Regions from separate parts of the Achromobacter sp. RW408 genome, predicted to be linked through region 2. Evidence: riboswitches for the same ligand, from Rfam matches in the RefSeq annotation. Region 2 holds a riboswitch; the other holds the start of a gene.
What was found. Region 2 has a riboswitch for glycine ahead of gcvT (glycine cleavage system aminomethyltransferase GcvT). Riboswitches for the same ligand answer to the same signal wherever they lie in the genome.
Positions count from the first base shown of each region.

Region 1: another riboswitch for glycine. It lies ahead of DK459_RS10290 (D-amino acid dehydrogenase); the one in region 2 lies ahead of gcvT (glycine cleavage system aminomethyltransferase GcvT).

Region 1 covers NZ_QHHO01000046.1:62,814-70,148, forward strand. The annotation lists gene DK459_RS10275 (NAD/NADP octopine/nopaline dehydrogenase family protein) at 1-789, shown strand, start outside; gene DK459_RS10280 (3-hydroxybutyryl-CoA dehydrogenase) at 792-1,805, shown strand; gene ampC (class C beta-lactamase) at 1,833-3,029, opposite strand; glycine riboswitch at 3,197-3,287, shown strand; glycine riboswitch at 3,289-3,375, shown strand; gene DK459_RS10290 (D-amino acid dehydrogenase) at 3,420-4,649, shown strand; gene DK459_RS10295 (sulfite exporter TauE/SafE family protein) at 4,701-5,444, opposite strand; gene DK459_RS10300 (PhzF family phenazine biosynthesis protein) at 5,589-6,377, opposite strand; gene DK459_RS10305 (PLP-dependent aminotransferase family protein) at 6,435-7,335, opposite strand, start outside.
Region 2 covers NZ_QHHO01000047.1:485,827-493,161, forward strand. The annotation lists gene DK459_RS18365 (C39 family peptidase) at 1-363, shown strand, start outside; gene gcvP (aminomethyl-transferring glycine dehydrogenase) at 498-3,371, opposite strand; gene gcvH (glycine cleavage system protein GcvH) at 3,463-3,840, opposite strand; gene gcvT (glycine cleavage system aminomethyltransferase GcvT) at 3,939-5,039, opposite strand; glycine riboswitch at 5,123-5,245, opposite strand; glycine riboswitch at 5,279-5,371, opposite strand; gene DK459_RS18385 (ZIP family metal transporter) at 5,441-6,334, opposite strand; gene DK459_RS18390 (superoxide dismutase) at 6,362-6,976, opposite strand; gene DK459_RS18395 (NAD(P)/FAD-dependent oxidoreductase) at 7,185-7,335, opposite strand, start outside.

The sequences.
Region 1 (7,335 bases), on a different contig from region 2:
GGCCAGGTGGTGTTCCTGCCACCCGGCACCTTCGGCAGCTATCTGTTTGCCCGCGCCCTGCGCCAGGTCGGCAACCCGGCCGAGGTCGCCTTTGCCGAAACCGGCACCCTGCCCTATCTGGCGCGCAAGCACGGCGACCGCGTCGTCATCAGCGCCTACGCCACGCGCCTGCCCACCGGCGTGTTCCCGAGTCGCCTGGCCGGCTCCGCGCTGGCAACGCTGGCGCAGGCCTATCCGAGCGTCGAGCCGATCGAGGACGCGCTGTCCGGGGCGCTGATGAACGCCGGCCCGGTGATCCACCCGCCGCTGATCCTGATGAACGCAGGTCCGCTCGAACACTTCGAACGCTGGGACATCCACAACGAGGGCACGCAGCCGTCGATCCGCCGCGTGACCGACGCGCTGGACGCCGAACGCATCGCCATCCGCGCCGCGCTGGGCTACGCCGCGCCGCATTTCCCGCTGGCCGATCACTATGCCAGCGAGGGCGACGAATGGATGTATGGCCGCGGCGCCCACGGCAAGCTGACCGACAGCGGCGACTGGCGCGAAACCATCGACCTGGGCACGCACCGCTACATGCTGGAAGACACGCGCCTGGGCCTGTCGTTCCTGGTGTCGACCGGCCGCTGGGCCGGCGTGCCCACGCCGGTGGCGCAGGGCCTGTTGAGCGTGGCCTCGGCCGTGACCGGCCGCGACCTGTACGCCGAGGGCCGCACGCTGGAGGCGCTGGGGCTGGACGCCCTGTCGCGCGCCGACATGGCCGCGCTGCTCGCGCAAGGATGCTGACCATGGAACGGACCTTGTGCGTGGTCGGCGCCGGCCGCATGGGCATGGGCATCGCCCTGTCATACATCCATGCCGGACTGGACGTTACGCTGATCGACATCAAGCCGCGCGCGCGCGGCGAGCGCGCCGAAACCTTCGCCCGCGTGCTGGGCGGCCTGCGGCGCGAACTGGGCACGCTCGTGCGGTTGGGCCTGCTGGACGAGGCCCAGGCCGACACCGCGCTGGGCCGCGTGCGCCTGGTGGCGCGCGAGGACGCCCTGGCCGACCTGGCCCGCGCCCGCGTGGTGTTCGAGGCGGTGCCCGAGCAACTGGACATCAAGCGCGACACCTTCGACTGGCTCGGCGAGGCCTGCGCGCCGGACAGCGTCATCGCCTCCACCACCTCGACCTTCCTGGTCACCGAACTGGCCGACATGGTGCGCGCGCCCGGCCGCTTCCTGAACGCGCACTGGCTCAATCCCGCCTACCTGATCCCGCTGGTGGAGGTGAGCCCCGGCCCGCGGACCAGCGACGCGGCGTTGCAGGACCTGCTGGCGGTGCTGCGCCTGGCCGGCAAGACGCCGGTGCGGTGCGCGCCCGCCGCCGGCTACATCGTGCCGCGCATCCAGGCGCTGGCCATGAACGAGGCGGCCCGCATGGTCGAGGAAGGCGTGGCCAGCGCCGAGGACATCGACACCGCCGTGCGGCTGGGCTTCGGCCTGCGCTTCTCGGTGCTGGGCCTGCTGGAGTTCATCGACTGGGGCGGCGGCGACATCCTCTACTACGCCTCGCGCTACCTGTCCGGCGCGCTCGATGCGCGCTTCGCGGCCCCGGCCATCATCGAACGCAACATGGAACAGGGGCGCAACGGCCTGCGCGAAGGGCAAGGCTTCTACGACTATGGCGGCATGGACGTCGAAGCGTACAAGCTGCGGCGGCTGGGCGAGTTGTGCGCGCGGCTGGAGATCATGGGGTTGCTGCCGAGGTTCGATGGCGCCAGGGCGGCCGGCCAGGCGCCCCCTGCGGCCCGATCCTGAAGGCCGCTGCGCGCCGGGCGGCGGCATTCACGGCGCCAGCGCCTCGAGCACCCGCAGCGCCAACCGCACCCGCGCCTCGTTGGGATAGTTGCGGTTGGCCAGGATCACGATGCCGAGCTTGCGCGACGGCACGAACGCCACGTAGGCGCCAAAGCCATTGGTGGCGCCGGTCTTGTTAACCCACACCGCCTGCTGCGGCGCCAGCGGCGGTTGCTGGGCCTTGACCGGCAGGGTCTCGAACGCGACCTGGGCGGAGTTGCCGCGCACCAGGTCGTCCACCGACACCGGGTAGCGATACTGTTCCCAGATCAGGTCCTGCGTCATCGCGCCCAACTGGTAATAGCCGGTGTGGGTCTCGGCGATGGCGCGCTGCAGCGTGGCGTCGACCGGCGCGGCGCCCAGGTTGATCTCGACGAAACGCAGCATGTCGCGGGCGCTGGACTTCACGCCGTAGGCCTCGTCGGCCAGCACGCCCGGGTTCAGGCGCACCGGCGCGTCCTGCTTGTCGTAGCCCTGGGCGTAGTCGGGCATCTTGCGCGGCGGCACTTCCAGCCAGGTGTCGCGCAGGCCCAGCTTGGGAAACAGCTGCTGCTCCATCGCCGCCACGTAGGACTCGCCCAGCGCGCGCGCCGCCACCACGCCCAGCATGCCGATGCTGGGGTTGGCATAGGTGCGCTTCGTGCCGGGCGCATACTGCGGAGTCCAGGCCTTGAGGTAGTCCATCAGTTGCGCCGTGTTCTGGACCGCGTCCGGCACCTGCAAGGGAAAGCCGCCGGCGGTGTGCGTGGCCAGGTTCACCAGCGTCAGCTTGGCGAATTCGCTGCCTTGCAGCTCGGGCACCCACTTGGCCGGACTGTCGGCCAGCGACAGGCGGCCCGTGGCCTGCGCGTAGGCGGCCAGCGTGACGGTGAAGGTCTTGCTGATCGAACCCAGTTCGAACAGGGTGTCGCTGGAAACGGCGCGGCGCGGCTGGCGCGAGGCGTCGCCATAGTTGAAGAAGCGCTGCTCGCCGTTGTGGCTGACGCCGATGGCCATGCCGTCGATGCCGTATTGGCGCATGACCTCGGCCACCGCGGCGTCGACGGCGGCGGTGGCGCGATCGGCCTTGGCGGGCGTGGATGCGGAGGCCGATGCCGTGGCTGCCTTGGCGGCGGGCGCTTGCGCAACGGCCGGGCTGGCCGAGGCGGTGCCGGCCAGGGCCAGCGCCAACGTCGTGGACAGCAGGGAAATACGGAACATTGCCGGAGCGCGCATGCGGGATCGTCCTTTCGTTTTCTGACCGGCGCGTGCCGCGCGGGTTGGCGCCCAGTGTAGAGCCTATCCGCCTCCTTCCTGGTATTAACCCTGAGTCCCGCTCGCGGCAGATTTTGGCTATTCTCACTGCGTCGATTCAAAACCCCGCAGAAGAGTCCCGTCCCCGTGGCGGGCGCCGACGGAGCAACCGCCCCGGAAACTCTCAGGCAACAGGACTGCGCGGTCTAGACAATCTGGAGAGAGGCGCCTGGCGCCCACCGAAGGGGAACCCGCGCCCTCGCGCCCGGGTGAAGCTCTCAGGTACAGAGACAGATGGGGTGCCGCGATCATCGGATCGTGGCCACGCCATCTGGAGCCATCATGCCCCGCATCGCCATCATCGGCGCCGGTATCACCGGCGTCACGTCCGCCTACGCCTTGAGCAAACTGGGCTACGACGTCACCGTCTACGACCGTCAGCGCTATCCCGCCATGGAGACGTCCTACGCCAACGGCGGCCAGTTGTCCGCCAGCAATGCCGAAGTCTGGAACAGCGCCGCCACCATCATGAAGGGCCTGCGCTGGCTCGGCCGCCACGACGCGCCGCTGCTGCTCAATCCGCGTCCGAGCTGGCACAAGTATTCATGGCTGGCCCAGTTCATGGGGCAGATCCGCAACTATCGCCAGAACACCATCGCCACCACGCGCATGGCGATCGAGGCGCGCCAGCACCTGTACGCCATGGCCGAGGAGGAAGGCATCGATTTCGACCTGGAGCGCCGCGGCATCCTGCACATCTACCACGATGCCGCCAGCTTCGAGACCGCGCGCCGCGCCAACGCGCTGCTGCGCGAAGGCGGGCTGGAGCGGCACGCCGTCACGCCGGAGGAAATCCGCGGCATCGAGCCGACGCTGCAAACGCCCTGCCACGGCGGCTTCTATACGCCGTCCGACGCCACCGGCGACATCCACAAGTTCACCAGCGGCCTGGCGCGGGCCTGCGCGCGCCGCGGCGTGCGCTTCGAACAGGATGCCGACATCCGCGCCATCAGCCGCGACGGCCTGCCCTACGTGCTGGACCTGGCGCGCGAAGACGGCAGGCGGCGCGAGCAGCACGAAACCGACGCCATCGTGGTCTGCGCCGGTGCCGCCAGTCGCCAGTTCGCGCGGCAATTGGGCGACAGGCTGAACATCTACCCGGTCAAGGGCTATTCGATCAGCGTGCACCTGGACGACGCCGCCAGCCAGGCCGCCGCGCCCAACGTGAGCCTGCTGGACGAGGCCGCCAAGATCGTCACCAGCCGCCTGGGCGACCGTTTCCGCGTGGCCGGCACGGCCGAGTTCAATGGCTTCAACCTGGACATCCGCGCCGAGCGCATCCAGCCGCTGGTGGACTGGACCCGCCGCCACTTTCCCGGCGTGCGCACGGCGCGCGTGGTGCCGTGGTGCGGGTTGCGGCCGATGATGCCCGACATGATGCCGCGCGTCGGCCCCGGCAAGCGGCCCGGCGTGTTCTACAACACCGGCCATGGGCACCTGGGCTGGACGCTGTCGGCGGCCACGGCGCAGATGCTGGCGGCGAGCGTGCGGGAGGGGGTGGGACTGTCGTAAAGCCATTGCGGCAGAGCACAGGCCGGGAGCGGGCCCGACGCGGACCGGCCCTCAATACCCCAGCAGCCGCGGCACCGACGACGCCAGCAGCGTCAGCCCCGAGCAGGTCAGCAGCCCCAGCACCAGGCGGCGGAACGCGACTTCGGAGATGCCGATGTACAGGCGCGTGCCCAGCAGCGTGGGGATCAGCATGGCCGGCGCCACCACGGCGAACATGGGCGCCATGTCGCGCGTGACGATGCCCGTGGCCAGGTAGGTGGCCATGGTCACGGCCAGCATCGACAGGTTGAAATTCTGGATCACGGCGCGCTGCGTGTCCTTGCCGAAACCGCGCAGCGTGCACCACAGCGTCGGCACGCTGCCGGCGAAGCCGCCGATGCCGCCCATCACGCCGCCCACCAGCCCGACCGCGCCGTCCCCCCAGCGATTGCCGCCTATGCGCGGCAGGCGCTGCGCCATCAGCATGACCGGACACCACAGCGCCAGCAGCGCGCCCAGCACCGCCTTGAACCAGTCCATGTCCAGGTGCGGCAGGATCAGGACGCCCAGCGGAATACCCGCCAGGCCGCCGAGCAGGAAGGGCCACAGCAAGGGCCAGTTGAAGCCGCGTCGCACCGAGAATACCGCCAGCAGCTGGCCGGTGAGCGCGCCGAACACGGCCAGCGCCGCCGCCAGCCGCGGATCCAGCACCCAGGCCCAGAACGACATGGCCACCATGCCGAAGGCAAAGCCCGACAGGCCCTGCACGAATCCCGCCACGGCCGCCCCGACGGCGACTATCCACACCGCATCCATTGCCCTGCGTCTCCTTGTTGTCGTGTCCGGCGGCGGAAGGATCGTTCCGTCCGGCTCTCGTGACGGCAGATTCTAGGCGCGTGTCGCGGCGGCCTTATTTGAAGTGTTGATGAGGCAATAGGTTTTCGGTGATGGCGGCGCGGTTCACAGGAAGATCGTGCCGCGCAGGTACAACGCGGCCTGGCCGCTGATGATGACGCGGCCGTTGTCGCGCAGCTCGCAGCGCAGCTGGCCCTTGCGCGCCCCGCCCTGCTCGGCGGTGAGCCGGGTCTTGCCCAGCCGCTCGCCCCAATAAGGCGCCAGCGAGGTGTGCGCCGACCCCGTGACCGGGTCTTCGTTGACGCCGACGCGCGGCCCGAACCAGCGCGACACGAAGTCGTAGCGGGTGGACGGCGCCGTCACCGCCACGCCGCGCACGTCGAATGCCGCCAGCGCGGCGAAGTCGGGCGCGAGGCCGTCGATCAGGCTTTCGTCGTCGATCACCACCAGGTAGTCGTCGGTGCGGTACAGCGCGCGCGCCGCCGGCAGGCCGAGCGCCCGCAGCAGGCCGTCGGGGATGGCTTCGGCCACCGGGCGCCTGGCGGGAAAGTCCATCGCCAGCCCGTCGCCGGCGCGCCGCACCCGCAGTTCGCCGCTGCGGGTGGCAAAGCGCAGCACCTCTTCGCTGGCGCCCAATTGCTCGAACAGCACCCAGGCGGTCGCCAGGGTCGCATGGCCGCACAGGTCGACCTCGACCGCGGGCGTGAACCAGCGCAGCTCGTGGATGTCGCCGCGGCGCACCACGTAGGCGGTCTCGGACAGGTTGTTCTCTTCGGCGATGCGTTGCAGCGTGGCGTCCGGCAGCCATGCCTCCAGCGGCACCACCGCGGCGGGGTTGCCGCCAAAGGGCGCGGCGGAAAAAGCGTCCACCTGGTAGAGATCGAGTTGCGGCATGAGGAATCCTGGAAAAAACGGTGAAGGCGGGACGCGGCGCCGCCATGCCGCATTTTGCTACGAAACGCCCGCGACTTCCCGCAGCAGCGCCTCCAGGCTGTCCAGTTCCGCCTCCTGGCGCGCGCTGTAGCCGATCACCACGCCCGCCGGCCAGGACACGCGCCGACAGAATTCCGCGACCGGCTGCAGCCCCACGCCCAGCGTGCGCGCCCGCGCCAGCAATGCCGCCACGTCGATGCCGGGCGGCGGCCACCACACCAGGTGAAAGCCCGCATGTTCGCCGCTGACTTGCAGCGGCGCCGCGCCCACCGCCTGGCGCAACATGCGCAGCACCCGATCGCGCCGCTGCGCATAGACCGGCCGCGCCCGCCGCACGTGGCGCGCGAAGCCGCCGTTCTCCAGGAACGCCGCCAGCGTCATCTGCTCGACGATGCTGCCGGAGCGGCCCGTCAGGTAGCGGGCGCGGGCGAAGTCCGCCACCAGCGGCCGGGGCAGCACCGCGTAGCCGATGCGCAGGGCGTTGAACAGGGTCTTGTTGAAGCTGCCGCAGTGGATCACGCGGTCGGCGCGGTCCAGGCTTTTCAGGGCCGCCAGCGGCGCCCCGTCGTAGTTGAATTCGCTGTCGTAGTCGTCGTCCAGGATCCAGCAACCGGCCTGCTCGGCCCAGTCCAGCAGCTCCAGGCGGCGCGACACCGGCATGGTGACGCCGGTGGGCGACTGGTGCGCCGGCGTCACATGCACCAGCCTGACGCCGCGATGGCGGCGGGCGCGCGCCACCGAAAAGCCGTGCTGGTCGATGGCCACCGGCACCACGCGCCGCGTGTACTGGCTGAACAGCGGCATGGCGTTGAGGTAGCCGGGGTCTTCCACCAGCACCTTGTCGCGCGGCGTGAGCAGAAGGCGCCCGCTGAGATCGAGGCCGTCGCGGATGCCGGTCAGCACCACCACCTGGTCGGCA
Region 2 (7,335 bases):
GCACAAGGATATTCGGCCACGTTTTCCCAACTCAAGAGCTTGAAGATTCCTGTAATTCTTTATGTGAAGAACAGAAAATATGATCACTTCACTGTCCTACGCGGGATAAACCAGGATACGATCTGGCTTGCTGATCCCAGTGTCGGCAATCAGACGTTAAGCCGCCACCAGTTTTTAGAAATGTGGGAAACTGACTTAACACAGAACGACAACGGAGTCAGGCGGGGCCGGTTTCTGGCGATACTACCGTTAAAATCCGGTATCGATAATGGCGAGCAATTCTTCGACTTAGATCCGAAGAGACAATCACACCCTGCCGTTATACAAATCCCTTCCGGACTAAATCGAAAGAGGTTCCGTTGAAAAGGCAAAACGGATCTATCGCCCCGTAGCCGCCACTCCCAACGAAACCAAGGTTCGCCTAGAGTAAGAGCATTTAGGCGGCGTAGCCTCGCCACGCCGCCATACTCAATCAGATTGCCAAGCCGTCAGCGGCATCAGGCGTAGGCTTCGACCGGCAGGCAGGCGCACACCAGGTTGCGGTCGCCATAGGCGTTGTCCACGCGCGCCACCGGCGGCCAGTACTTGGCGTCGCGCAGCGAAGCCACCGGGTAGGCGGCCTGCTGGCGCGGGTAGTCGTGCAGCCATTCCTCGGCCAGCAGCATCTGCGCGGTGTGCGGCGCGTTCTTCAGGACGTTGTCCTCGCGATCGCGCTCGCCACGCTCGACCTGGGCGATTTCCTCGCGGATCGAGATCATCGCGTCGATGAAGCGGTCCAGCTCGGCCACGCCTTCGGATTCGGTCGGCTCGACCATCAGCGTGCCGGCCACCGGGAAGCTCATGGTGGGGGCATGGAAGCCGTAGTCCATCAGGCGCTTGGCGATGTCCTCGGCGCTGATGCCGCTGGTTTCCTTGAGCGGACGCACGTCCAGGATGCACTCGTGCGCCACGCGGCCGTTGCGGCCCGCGTACAGCACCGGGTAGTGGTCGCGCAGGCGGGTGGCGATGTAGTTGGCGTTCAGGATCGCGACTTCGGTGGCGCGGCGCAGGCCGTCGGCGCCCATCAGCGCGATGTACACGAACGGGATCGGCAGGATGCCGGCCGAGCCGAACGGCGCGGCCGAGACCGGGCCAACCTTGGCTTCGCCGGGCAGCTTGCCCTGCTCGTTGACCACGCCCGGCAGGTACGGCGCCAGGTGCGCGCGCACCGCGACCGGACCGACGCCCGGGCCGCCGCCGCCGTGCGGGATGCAGAAGGTCTTGTGCAGGTTCAGGTGCGACACGTCCGAGCCGAACTTGCCCGGTTTGGCCACGCCCACCATGGCGTTCATGTTGGCGCCGTCCAGGTACACCTGGCCGCCGGCCTGGTGCACCAGGTCGCAGATCTCGGTCACGGCTTCCTCGAACACGCCGTGCGTGGACGGGTAGGTGATCATCAGCGCGGCCAGCTTGTCGCCGACCTGTTCGATCTTGGCGCGCAGGTCGACCAGGTCGACGTTGCCGTTGGCGTCGGAGGCCACCACCACCACGTCCATGCCGGCCAGTTGCGCCGACGCGGGGTTGGTGCCGTGGGCCGAGGACGGGATCAGGCAGATGTTGCGCTGGTGCTGGCCGTTGGCCTGGTGGTAGCCGCGGATCGCCAGCAGGCCGGCGTATTCGCCCTGCGCGCCCGAGTTGGGTTGCAGGCTGATGTTGTCGTAGCCGGTGATTTCGCACAGCGCGGCCGACAGGCGCGTGATCAGCTCGTCATAGCCCTTGCTCTGCGAGGCGGGCGCGAACGGATGCACCAGCGCGAACTCGGGCCAGGTGATGGGGATCATCTCGGTCGTGGCGTTCAGCTTCATGGTGCACGAACCCAGCGGGATCATGGTGCGGTCCAGCGCCAGGTCCTTGTCGGCCAGCTTGCGCAGGTAGCGCAGCATGTCGGTTTCCGACTGCACGCTGGAGAACACCGGGTGCTTGAGGATGGCGCTTTCACGGGCCACCGCGGCGGGGATGCCGCTGGCGGCGGCGGCGTCGAGCGCGTCGATGTCCAGTTCGACGTCATCGCGTTCCAGGCCGGCGGCGAACACGTTCACCAGCGCCTGCAGGTCGGCGGCGGTGACGGTCTCGTCCAGCGACACGGCCAGGCGGGCGCCGTCGACGCGGCGCAGGTTGATGTGCTCGCACTCGGCGGCGGTGATGATGGCGGGCGTGGCCGGGCCGGTTTCCAGCAGCAGCGTGTCGAAGAAGGTGTCGTTGGCGACCTTGATGCCCAGCTTGCCGAGTTCGGCGCGCAGGATGGCGGTGTAGCGCTGCACGCGCTCGGCGATGCGGCGGATGCCGGCCGGGCCGTGCCAGACGGCGTACATGCCGGCCATCACGGCCAGCAGCACCTGCGCGGTGCAAATGTTCGAGGTCGCCTTCTCGCGGCGGATGTGCTGTTCGCGCGTCTGCAGCGCCAGGCGCATCGCCGGGTTGCCTTGGGCGTCCTTGGACACGCCGACCAGGCGGCCGGCCATGTTGCGCTTGAAGGCGTCCTTGCAGGCCATGAAGCCGGCGTGCGGGCCGCCGAAACCGAACGGCACGCCGAAGCGCTGGGCCGAACCGATGGCGATGTCCGCGCCCCACTCGCCGGGCGCTGCCAGCAGCGCCAGCGCCAGCAGGTCGGTGGCCACGGCCACCACCGCGCCTTGCGCGTGGGCGGTTTCGGCCAGCTTGCGGTAGTCGGCCACCGAGCCGGTGCTGTGCGGGTACTGCAGCAGCACGCCAAAGCATTCCGGCAGGCCTTCGGCCTCGTCGCCGACGGCGATCTCGATGTCCAGGCCCTCGGCGCGCGTGCGCACGACCTCGATGGTCTGCGGATGCACGTGGCGCGAGATGAAGAACACCGGGCTTTGCGACTTGGCGCTGCGGCGCGCCAGCGTCATGGCTTCGGCGGCGGCGGTGCTTTCATCGAGCAGCGAGGCGTTGGAGATGTCCAGCCCGGTCAGGTCGGCGACCATGGTCTGGTAGTTCAGCAGGGCCTCCAGGCGGCCCTGCGAGATCTCGGGCTGGTACGGCGTGTAGGCCGTGTACCAGGCGGGATTCTCGAGAATGTTGCGCAACACCACGTTGGGCGTCTGCGTGCCGTAGTACCCCTGGCCGATGTAGTTGCGAAAGACCTTGTTGCGGCCGGCGATCTGCTTCAACTCGGCCAGCACGTCGGCTTCGCTGCGCGACGGCGGCAGCGCCAGCGGCGCCTGGCTGCGGATCTTGGGCGGCACGACTTCTTCGATCAGGGCGTCCAGGCTGGGGCTGCCGATGGCGGCGAGCATGGCGGCCTGGTCGGCGTCGGAGGGGCCGATGTGGCGGGGGATGAAGTCGGTGTGGGTGTCTAGGGCGCGCGACATGGGGGATCTCGAGATGGCGGTGTCGTCGGAAGGGACGGACGGTGATGCATGGACGGGCGGCGGCGCCAGCGCCGCGCCCGCCCTGACGGGCTTAGCCGTTGGCCACGGCTTCGTAGCCGGCGGCGTCCAGCAGCTTGTCGGCATCGGCGGCGTTGACCGGCTTGATCTTGAAGATCCAGGCGGTGAAGGCCGATTCGTTGATCAGGTTGGGGTTGCTTTCCAGCTCGTCGTTGAACGCGACGATTTCGCCGGCCACGGGCGCGTAGATGTCGGAGGCGGCCTTGACCGACTCGACCACGCCGGCGGTCTCGCCCGCGTTCAGCTTGGCGCCGACCTTGACGTCGCCGACGAAGACCAGGTCACCCAGCTGGTCCTGGGCGGTATCGGTGATGCCGACGACGAACACGTCGCCTTCGGCTTTGACCCATTCATGGGACTCGGTGTACTTGCGATCGGTGGGCAGACTCATGAGGACTCCTGGGGGGATTCGGATAAGGAAATGGTGTTGCGCGCCTCGCGCCGGCGGCCGCGCCCCGCAGGGCCGGCCACCGGCGCGAAGCTTCGAGTTTACGAGTGTTCGACGGCTTTGCCGTTACGGACAAACGGCAGCTTGCAGACCAGGGCGGGCACCCACTTGCCGCGGATGTCGACCTCGACCGTGTCGCCCGCGACCACGCCTTGCGGCAGGCGGGCAAAGCCGATCGAAACGCCCAGCGTCGGCGACATGGTGCCGCTGGTGAGTTCGCCCACGCCGTTCTTGGTGCGCACCGCCATGTGGGCGCGCATCACGCCGCGTTCCTGCAGTTTCAGGCCGACGAAGGCGGCGGGCGTGGCGAACTGCTCCAGCGCGTCGCGGCCGATGAAGCGGCGCTCGGGGTTCTTCAGGGACACCGTCCAGGTCAGCGCGGCTTCGCCGGGCTGGGTCAGTTCGTCCATGTCCTGGCCATACAGGTTCATGCCGGCTTCCAGGCGCAGCGTGTCGCGCGCGCCCAGGCCCGCCGGACGCACGCCCTGGGCCGCCAGGTCGCGCCACAGTTGCACCGCCTCGGCCGCGGGCAGCACGATTTCGAAGCCGTCTTCGCCGGTGTAACCGGTGCGCGCCACCAGCGTGTCGTCACCGACGCGCGCGGCCACGAACGGGGTCAGCGGCTCGCTGGCGGCCTGCCAGGCCGGGCGCGCGGCCCAGACCTTGGCGCGGGCGTTGGGGCCCTGCACGGCGATCATGGCCAGGTCGCGGCGCGGCGTGATGGTGACGTCGAACTTGCCGGCCTGCTTGACGCGCTGCATCCAGGCCATGTCCTTGTCGGCCGTGCCGGCGTTGACCACCACGCGCCATTCGTCGAGCGCGAAGAAGTACACGATCAGGTCGTCGATGACGCCGCCCTGCGGGTTCAGCATGCAGGTGTAGAGCGCCTTGCCCGGTACGGTCAGCTTGGCGACGTCGTTGGCCACCAGGCGCTGCAGGAAGGCGTAGGCGTCGGGGCCCGTGACGTCGGCGTTGAGCATGTGCGAGACGTCGAACATGCCGGCGTCCTGGCGCACCGCGTGGTGCTCTTCCAGTTGCGAGCCGTAGGCCAGGGGCATATCCCAGCCGCCGAAATCGACCATGCGAGCGCCGGAGGCGATATGTTCTTCGGCCAGCGGGGTGCGTTTGAGGGGTGCGGACATGCGCGGGTACTCCGGAGCGGCAGCGGTGCCAGGGTTACGGAATGCCGCCGGCGGACGGGATGCGCCCACGCAACGGCTGAATCTTCCGCCCCTCTGTCCTTTTGCCTGAGAGTTGCCCCGCGTGACGGGTTTGCACCTTCGGCGCCTGGGCTGCTCGCTATGTCCCTGATTGGGCAGCGGCGCCAGGTCTCTCCAGAGTGCTGCTTTGCCGAGTCCGCGCGGTGAAAACCGGGACAGGGCAAGCATGCGCGGTATGGGATACCTGAGCGATTCCGGGCGAATTGCGCCTTCGGCGGCAGCCGCGAACGGCCGCTCTCTCCCGCAACATGCGTGACAGCGCCGAAAGCATACCGCGAAACGCGGTTCCGTTGTTGATCCGCGATCGCCGCCCGGGCGCCGCTTCAGCCCAGCGCGGTGTCCAGCAGCATCATCAGCACGAAGCCCAGCATCAGCCCGCAGGTGGCGTAGACCTCGTGCCCCTTGCGGTGCGATTCGGGAATGATTTCGTGGCTGATCACGAACAACATGGCGCCCGCGGCAAAGCCCAGGCCCCACGGCAGCAGCGCCGCCGACCAGCCCACCACGGCCGCGCCCAGCACCGCGCCCACCGGCTCGACCAGGCCGGACAGCATGCCCAGTGCCACCGCGAACGCGCGCTTGTAGCCCGCGGCGATCAACGCCACGGCCACCACCAGGCCTTCGGGGATGTCCTGGATGGCGATGCCGGTGGCCAGCGCCGTGCCGCGCACCGGATCGTTGCCGGCGTAGCCGACGCCGATGGCCAGGCCTTCGGGCAGGTTGTGCAGGGTGATGGCGAAGACGAACAGCCAGGTACGGCGCAGCCGGTGGGCCTCGATGCCTTCGCGGCCCTTGATGAAATGCTCGTGGGGCAGCAACCGGTCCATCAGCAACAGCGCCGCCGCCCCCAGCAGGATGGCGGCGCCCACCGTCAGGCCGGCGCCCCACGGCCCCGCGCCCTGCGCCTCGGCCGCCGCGATGCCCGGCGCCACCAGCGAGAAGGCGCTGGCGGCCAGCATCACGCCGGCGCCGAAGCCGAACATGCTGTCCTGCATCTTCTGCGGGATGGTGCGCGCGAACAGGATCGGCAGCGTGCCCGCCGCGGTGGCGCCCGCGGCGACCATGCCGCCCAGCAGGGCGTCGGCCACGTGCGGCGCGTGGTCGTTGAAATAGACCCACATCTGGTGCAGGCCCAGGCAGGCGACCAGCACCGCCAGCGTCCAGACACTGACGCTGGTGGCCGCGGGCCGGATGCGATGACGGCTGAAGGTATTCATGGACCGCTGCCCCCGCGCAATGCCGGCTCAGCCCACGGCGGCGGCGTAGCGGCGCGCCACCTCGGGCCAATCGATCACATTGTAGAAGGCGCCGATGTATTCCGGGCGGCGGTTCTGGTACTTGAGATAGTAGGCGTGTTCCCACACGTCCAGGCCCAGGATCGGCGTGTTGCCCTGCATCAGCGGGCTGTCCTGGTTGGCGCTGCTTTCCACCGCCAGCTTGCCGGCGGGCGTCACGCTGAGCCAGGCCCAGCCGCTGCCGAAGCGCGTCAGCGCCGCCTTGGTGAAGGCTTCGCGGAAGGCGGCGTGTCCGCCCAGTTCGGTGTCGATGGCGCGGGCCAGCGCGCCGTCGGGCTCGCCCCCGCCCCGTGGCGACATGACCGACCAGAACAGGCTGTGGTTGGCGTGGCCGCCGCCGTTGTTGCGCACCGCGCCACGGACGGCTTCGGGAAGTTGGTCGATGCGCGCCACCAGGGCCTCGACCGGCTCGTCGGTGGCGATGCCGGCGCCTTCGAGCGCGGCGTTCAGGTTGTTGACGTAGGTCTGGTGGTGCTTGCTGTAATGGATTTCCATCGTCAGCGCGTCGATGTGCGGTTCGAGCGCGTCATAGGCGTAAGGCAGGGGCGGCAAGGTATAGGCCAAGGCGGTCTCCATCAGGCGGCGCCACCGGATGCGGCACGGCCGAATTTATGAAATACAAATGATAGGTATTTTTATTTGATATCACAACGACAACGTTGCAGTGCCCGTCATGCAGTCAGGCTATGGGCCGGGCAGGCCTTGGCGGGCAGCACGAAGCGTGCCCGCGCCCGACGGACGGGAAAAGCGTTGGATCAAGCGCCAGGAACGCCTAGAGCGCCTTGCCGCAGGCCACGCCCGAGGCCCAGGCCCACTGGAAGTTGTAGCCGCCCAGCCAGCCGGTAACGTCCACGGTCTCACCGATGAAGTACAGGCCGGGCATGGTGCGGGCCTGCATCGATTTCTGGTCCAGGCCGCGCGTA